DNA from 3 places in the Desulforapulum autotrophicum HRM2 genome. Region 1 is predicted to be linked to each of the others. Evidence: riboswitches for the same ligand, from Rfam matches in the RefSeq annotation. Region 1 holds a riboswitch; each other region holds the start of a gene.

Region 1 (2,170 bases):
CTATCTTGTCGTTTTTAATATCGTCTTTGAAAATTTCATTTCCCTTTTTCATGGCGCAGAAGTCACCGCACATGGTGCAGGTCCCTCCATCCTCGGGCGCACGGCTGGCCCTTGTTTTTCGGGCAATGTCAGGAAAGAGCAGGTGCTGTTCAAGGTCGTCCCATCGCATGTCCCGCCTTGCCATGGATGCCAGACGCTCATTTTCCCTGCGGTCTGGATATTTGGCAATGTCTCCGATGCGGACGGCAAGCTTTGTGGCCCTGACCCCTTCTCTTACATCTGCCTCGGTGGGAAGGGCCAGATGTTCGGCAGGGGTGATGTAGCAGATGAGATCTGCCCCGTGCCAGGTGGAGGAGGCAGCACCTATGGCTGAGGTAATATGGTCGTATCCTGCACCCGTATCTGCCGGAATGGGACCGAGCACATAGTAGGGGGCGTTGCCGCTCATGCGTTTTTCAAGTATGATATTGGCCTGGATTTCGTCCAGGGGAACATGGCCCGGTCCTTCGACCATCATCTGGCATCCCTGTTCCCGGCCAAGCTCTGCAAGTTCACAGTTGATTATCATTTCGGCCATCTGGGCCCGATCGTGGCTGTCGTGGATGGCACCGGCCCGGATGCCGTTGCCAAGGGAGAGGACGGCATCGTATTTTTTCATCAGCGTACATACCCGGTCAAACTGCTCGTAAAGGGGATTCTCTTTGCCGGTTGCATCCATCCACGCCACCATAAAGGTGCCGCCCTTGGAGGCCAGTCCCCCGTACCTGAAACCCTGTTTTCTGAGTCGTTCGATGGTGTACTGGTTGATGCCGCAGTGGATGGCCATGAAACTCAACCCGTCGCTGAGTTGACGTTCAATCAGGTCAAAGAGAAATTCCGGGTCAAGCTTTGAGGGATCGTTATATTTTCGGCCTGTCTCCTTGAACGCCTGGTAAAGGGGAACGTTTCCAACGGGGAGATTGACGGCCTTGAGCACCTCCTGGCGAACCTTGTCCAGGTTGCCGCCGGCGGAAAGCTCCATAAGGGTGTCTGCCCCTTCCTCTTCAATGGCAATGGCTTTTTGTACCTCATTTTCGATGCTGCAGATATCTGACGAGGTGCCGATGGAGGCATTGATCTTTGTTCTGAGTCCGGTGCCGATGCCGACCACTTTTTGATTGGTTCTGTTGGGATTGCAGGGAATGACAATCTCGCCTGCGGCCACCCGGGTGCGAATGATTTCAGGGTTGAAATTTTCGTCTGCTGCCACTTGTTCCATTTGCCTGGAGATGATCCCGTCCCTGGCAAGTTCTATCTGTGTTTTCATTAAAAGCTCCTTTTTCCAAGGGTTCCGGCAAAAAAAATCCCGGAACCGACAGGTGTCAGCCCTGGGATTTACCATCTCTCCTGGGTAAGGTTATTTTTCCATACAGCAGGTCTTCTGACTTGCGGATCAACCCGATTGATGCGCCTTCCCAAAGCATTTTAAAACATACTTCAGTGGCCTTGTGCAAAAACCGGTACTCGCTTACAGCGGCGGGACCGTCCCGGAATTTCACCGGGTTCCCTTGAATGCCCTTTGGGGCAAGCATTATGGAAAACAAATTTTGAAGACCATTATCATTAAATCTGGGGTCTTGTCAATACGGTAAATCAACTGATAAATGACAGATATGTCTGTTTCCATGTTATTCTATAATATTGATACCGGCTGGGTTACACCTTGTAAAAGAATTTGACACCTGGCATACAAAATTTGAGGCCGTTCGCCCTTATTTTTTTTAACCTGTTGAAATATTAATGGATTAAAAAGAAATGATTATACGTTGGCTTGTAAATTGCTTTACGGAAGGTTTGTTTTGCGGTAAGTGTTGCCGCATTTGAAATTAAATTTAAACATAAGGAGTTCATTATATGGAAAGACTTGATGCTATTTTTTCACCACAATCTATTGCCGTTGTCGGTGCTTCGGCAACACCGGGAAAGGTTGGGCATGATATTTTTGCCAATATTCTCAAGGGGGGGTATACTGGAATGCTGTTTCCCGTAAACCCGGGATCCAAATCCATACTCTGTGTAAGGGCATATAATACGATTATGGACATAGAGGATCCTGTGGAACTGGCGATTATTATTCTTCCTCCCAAACTGGCCCTGACATCCGTGGCCCAGGCCATTGAAAAAGGAGTCA
Region 2 (2,170 bases), 110 kb from region 1:
CTTAATCATTTTTAAACTTTTCCTTTAAAAAAGAGACCCTGATGCTCAACACAATTCATATCTGCCCGCCTAAATAAAAATCATTTCAAACACGTACCAGGTCATAAAAATAAAAATTCCCTGCCTTGAAATCAAGGCAGGGAATCCCGTATTGAAACCCCTGATGTGATCAGGGGATCCTTTTTCCCATAAATAAACGATCCGTCCCATTCCCGGTCCATGGAAATAGAGACAACTCTCAAGGCAGGTCTTCTGACTTTCGGATCATCCTATACGCATGAACTTCATGCAAACCGCGCCTTCCCATTTTTTAAAAAAACAGTGGCAATTTGCGGTTTTCGTCCCCGATTACAGCGACGGGCTCGTTCCTGAATTCCACAGGATTCCCATTTTAAGCTGTTGAGCACCTTAAAAGCGGGCTGCAAAAAAACGCTGCCCTTTCTACGATTGATAGTAATAAGAGCAAAGTTGTTTTTTTGTCAATAAAAATATGACTGATATTTTCTTGACACCCTTCTGTCTCCTTGATACTTGAATCGGTGAATCAGGTACCCATTTAAAATGCATGGGTAAAAAGGGAATCCGGTTTAATTCCGGAACGGGCCCGCCGCTGTATACGGGGACGAACGCCAGAGAATGCCACTGTGGAGCGCCATGGGAAGGCCTGGCAAGTAGAATGATCCAAAGTCAGAAGACCTGCCTGATTCACAGGGATGAGATACCCATGGTAACGGGATCCATCAGTGATCATAAGGACAGAAAGGGAAGCCCTTGATCGATACCCATCGGTTAGGGGCTTTTTATATTGAACGTCCCGGCCACTTGAATTTTTTATATTTTTTTTAATCCGATTGCTTTTAAAGGAGGCAGAAGAATGAAAAGAAACATGGTGTGTCTGGCAGGTTTGTTACTGTGCCTGTCCATTGCCCAGACGGCAATGGCCGAAGAAAGAAGTATGGACATGGACGAGATGGTCGTCTCGGCCACCCGTACAGAAATATCCCTGGATAAAGTAGGCGGAAACAGCGTCACGGTCATCACATCCGACGAAATCCAGGCAAAGCACCTGAACAGTGTGGCAGAATTACTGAAAACAGTACCAGGTATCAGCCTGGTTTCCAGCGGTGGTCCCGGCACAGCGACCTCTGTGTTCACCCGGGGGGCTGACTCAAAGAACACATTGATACTCATTGACGGCATCATGATCAACGATGTTTCCGGGGCTAGCAGGGGGGCGGATATTGGCAATATCAATGTGGACAACATCGAACGGATCGAAGTTATTCGTGGGGCCATGAGCGTCATGTACGGCAGTAATGCCACCGCCGGTGTCATCAACATCATCACCCAGAAAGGAAAGAAAGCACCTTCTGCGTCGGCAAAATTTGAAGCAGGCTCCTATGGCACATGGAAGGCTGGAGCCAGCGCCGCGGGTGCAACAGACAAGGTCAACTTTGCCATTTCAGCATCAAAGACCCGGATCGACGGTTACTCCGTTGCCAACGATGCGAACAACGATATTCCCCAGGGGACAAGCACCGACGAAGATGACGGGTACGAGAACATGACCCTGTCCGCCAATGCAGGTGTTTCCATCACAGACGATTTTAACATCAGCGCAGTCCTGCGCCATATTGACTCGGACGTGGACACGGATGCATACAACTGGGGCGGCTATGCTGAAGATGGTGATGCCAATACCGACTCCAGGCAGACCTTCGGCAAGGTAGACATCAACAATAGATTTTTCAATAACTTTCTGACTTCAAAGCTCACCTGGCAGATGAGTCAGCAGGATAGAGATTATTTTGAAGACGGTGACAAAACATCCACCTACGATGGTGACACTCAAACCGTTTCATGGCAGGGGGACTTAAACTTTAATTCCCACGTACTCTCCATTGGTGCATCCTACTATGAAGAGAGCATGGAATCAGAGTCCTTTGGAACCTGGGCGTCAAAGTTTGATGAAAAAACAGTGGATACCAAAAGCTACTGGATCCAGGATCAATTCCTTGCCGTGGACAATCTGGTTATCATTGCTGGCGTGCGTGTGGATGACCATGAAACCTTTGGCAATAAGGCAACCTATAGAGTGGCACCCGCCTACACCATCTCCGCCACCGGCACCACCCTCAAGGCAAGCTATGGCACAGGTTTCCGTGCACCA
Region 3 (2,170 bases), 1.1 Mb from region 1:
CTGAGATACCCTGTGCTGATTTTGATGATCAAAAGTTCCATGTCTATCTCCTTGACGAGGCTAAGTCAAACCAGGGAATAAAGTTTTTCCAGCCCTTTTTCAGAATCTGTGTTCTGGGCGGTCACCCAATTTTCCAGGGTGTCAAAGGCCTTGCCGCTTTCAAGGAGGACAGCGGCCTTCTGTATACCCTGGTCCAGGTTGTCAACCTTACCCGCAGCCAGGAAAATCAAGCCGGCATTGAGGAGGGTGGCATCTTTTCTGGCCCCGTTTTCCCTATTGGCAATGAGGCCTGCAAACCGCCGGATCTCTTTTCCAAGTTCAAGTTCTGGTCTCAAATCCTCATAGTTTGGGGTCGATAATCCCAGGGATACCGGGTCAATGGTGAATTCAGATATTTCACGTTTTCCCGTATCACCGTCGGTCTGGATCCGCGCACAATGGGTGGGCCCGCAAACGGATGCCTCATCCATGCCAAGGCCTGCGCCCGCCACTTCTCCGTAAAGGACAATGGCGCTGTGGTATCCGATCTGGGCCATCACCTCTGCCACGGGCATAATCATCTGCCTGGCATAGACCCCCCTGACGCCAATGGCAGGAAGGGCAGGATTGGCAAGGGAGGCGGCAATGTTCAGGGTAGAACCGAAAAAAATTTGTGACAGAATTCGTCCCAGGGCATTGGGATGGATATGGGGACTCATGCCGTTGAATAATCCCAGGCCAGCGGATTTTATGCTTTGGGCCACGGTGTCGGCCGTACATTCCACATCAACCCCCAGGGCCTCTGCCATATCAACGGTGCCACAGACAGAGGTGATGGCCCGTGCCCCGTGGCGGGCCATGGGCACTTTTCCGGCTGCAGCAATGATGGCTGCTGCCGTACTGATATTAAAGGTTTTAAAGGTATCCATGCCCGTGCCTGAGTTTTCAGCCACGGCCAGGTCCAGGTTCACCTTGGTGGTGTCCAGTTCATAAATGGCCTGCCAGGCACCGGCCACTTCTTCAGCGGTTTCTCCCTTGGCGGTCAGTGCGGATAAGAATGCCCCCTGCTGAAGCTCTGTTGTGGCGTTGTTGAGAACGGTGAGAAAGGCTTCATGGGCCTGATCACGGGTGATATTTTTTTTATTGATAAGGCGGGTGATGATCACACCAAAGGCTTTATCTGTATCAACGGACATAAGTCTCCTCCTGAAAATAGTATTCAACAGGATCTTATTCCAGCGGATATCCCTTGGTCTTTTGCCCGGGCAGGCTTTCCGGCTGACGGATCATTCTCTGACCTGCGCCTTCCCCTTTCGTTTTGGTAAGGAACCAAATTAAAAAAGTGGCATCATGCAGGCCTTGTCCCCGGTCACGGCAACGGCTGGTATGCAACGGAATTTCACCGTTTTTCCTTTTATCCCTGGCCCCCCTTATGCTTAAATTCATTTTGGGGGCGGCAGGCACCCTGGCAATGTCGAAAAGTATACGTGATGACAGGCGAATTTGTCAATACGCAGTTTGATTAAGGGGCTCAGATGTAAATAATTCCACAAATATGGTGCAGGATTTCAGGTTGAATATTTCACCGAACTGAGATAGGCATAAACCCTATTGAAACATTAAAATTGGAGCATCATCACGTGAACCTGAACCACATCAATTTTGTCGACAGCCACATGCACCTTGATCTTGTGCAGAAAAGCGACCCGGATCGCATCCAATGGATCAAAAAAGTTCATTGTCTGGCTGTATCCTGGGCCTTTGCAAAACATATCGACACGACGGCGGATCTCCATCGGGCCCTTGCACTTCAGAGAGAAACCATTCACCACCTTAATTCTACCGGCCTGCCCTGTTTTTATCTTTCAGGCGTGCACCCCCGCAACATCCCCCCCGATCTGAAGACCGGAGCCGTTGCTGACCTGATCATGGAGAATATTGACGACAAGCTATGTCTGGGTATGGGGGAAATTGGTCTTGAAACGGCATCAAACCGGGAAAAGGATATTTTTTCAGCCCAGATGTCCCTGGCGCCACAGATCATCGGCAGGGACAAGGTGATCGGCATTCATACCCCCAGAAAGGATAAACAACGGGTTACCCGGGAAATTCTGGCCCTTCTGGAAAACCTTCCCGACCTGAGGGATTCCATTGTGATCGATCATTGCACTCTTCAAACTATCGGTACGGT

The links. Region 1 has a riboswitch for cobalamin ahead of thiC (phosphomethylpyrimidine synthase ThiC). Riboswitches for the same ligand answer to the same signal wherever they lie in the genome.
Region 2: it holds a riboswitch for cobalamin, as region 1 does, so the genes downstream of both, HRM2_RS03750 (TonB-dependent receptor plug domain-containing protein) here and thiC (phosphomethylpyrimidine synthase ThiC) in region 1, are expected to answer to the same signal.
Region 3: it holds a riboswitch for cobalamin, as region 1 does, so the genes downstream of both, trpD (anthranilate phosphoribosyltransferase) here and thiC (phosphomethylpyrimidine synthase ThiC) in region 1, are expected to answer to the same signal.

What each region holds. Positions count from the first base shown of each region.
Region 1 covers NC_012108.1:757,735-759,904, forward strand. Annotated here, with positions in the region: gene thiC (phosphomethylpyrimidine synthase ThiC) at 1-1,306, opposite strand, end outside; cobalamin riboswitch at 1,394-1,588, opposite strand; gene HRM2_RS03285 (acetate--CoA ligase family protein) at 1,894-2,170, shown strand, end outside.
Region 2 covers NC_012108.1:868,969-871,138, reverse strand. Annotated here, with positions in the region: gene HRM2_RS03755 (sirohydrochlorin cobaltochelatase) at 1-9, opposite strand, end outside; cobalamin riboswitch at 226-426, opposite strand; cobalamin riboswitch at 530-718, shown strand; gene HRM2_RS03750 (TonB-dependent receptor plug domain-containing protein) at 875-2,170, shown strand, end outside.
Region 3 covers NC_012108.1:1,838,739-1,840,908, reverse strand. Annotated here, with positions in the region: gene HRM2_RS07955 (hypothetical protein) at 1-41, opposite strand, end outside; gene trpD (anthranilate phosphoribosyltransferase) at 66-1,175, opposite strand; cobalamin riboswitch at 1,227-1,462, opposite strand; gene HRM2_RS25070 (TatD family hydrolase) at 1,605-2,170, shown strand, end outside.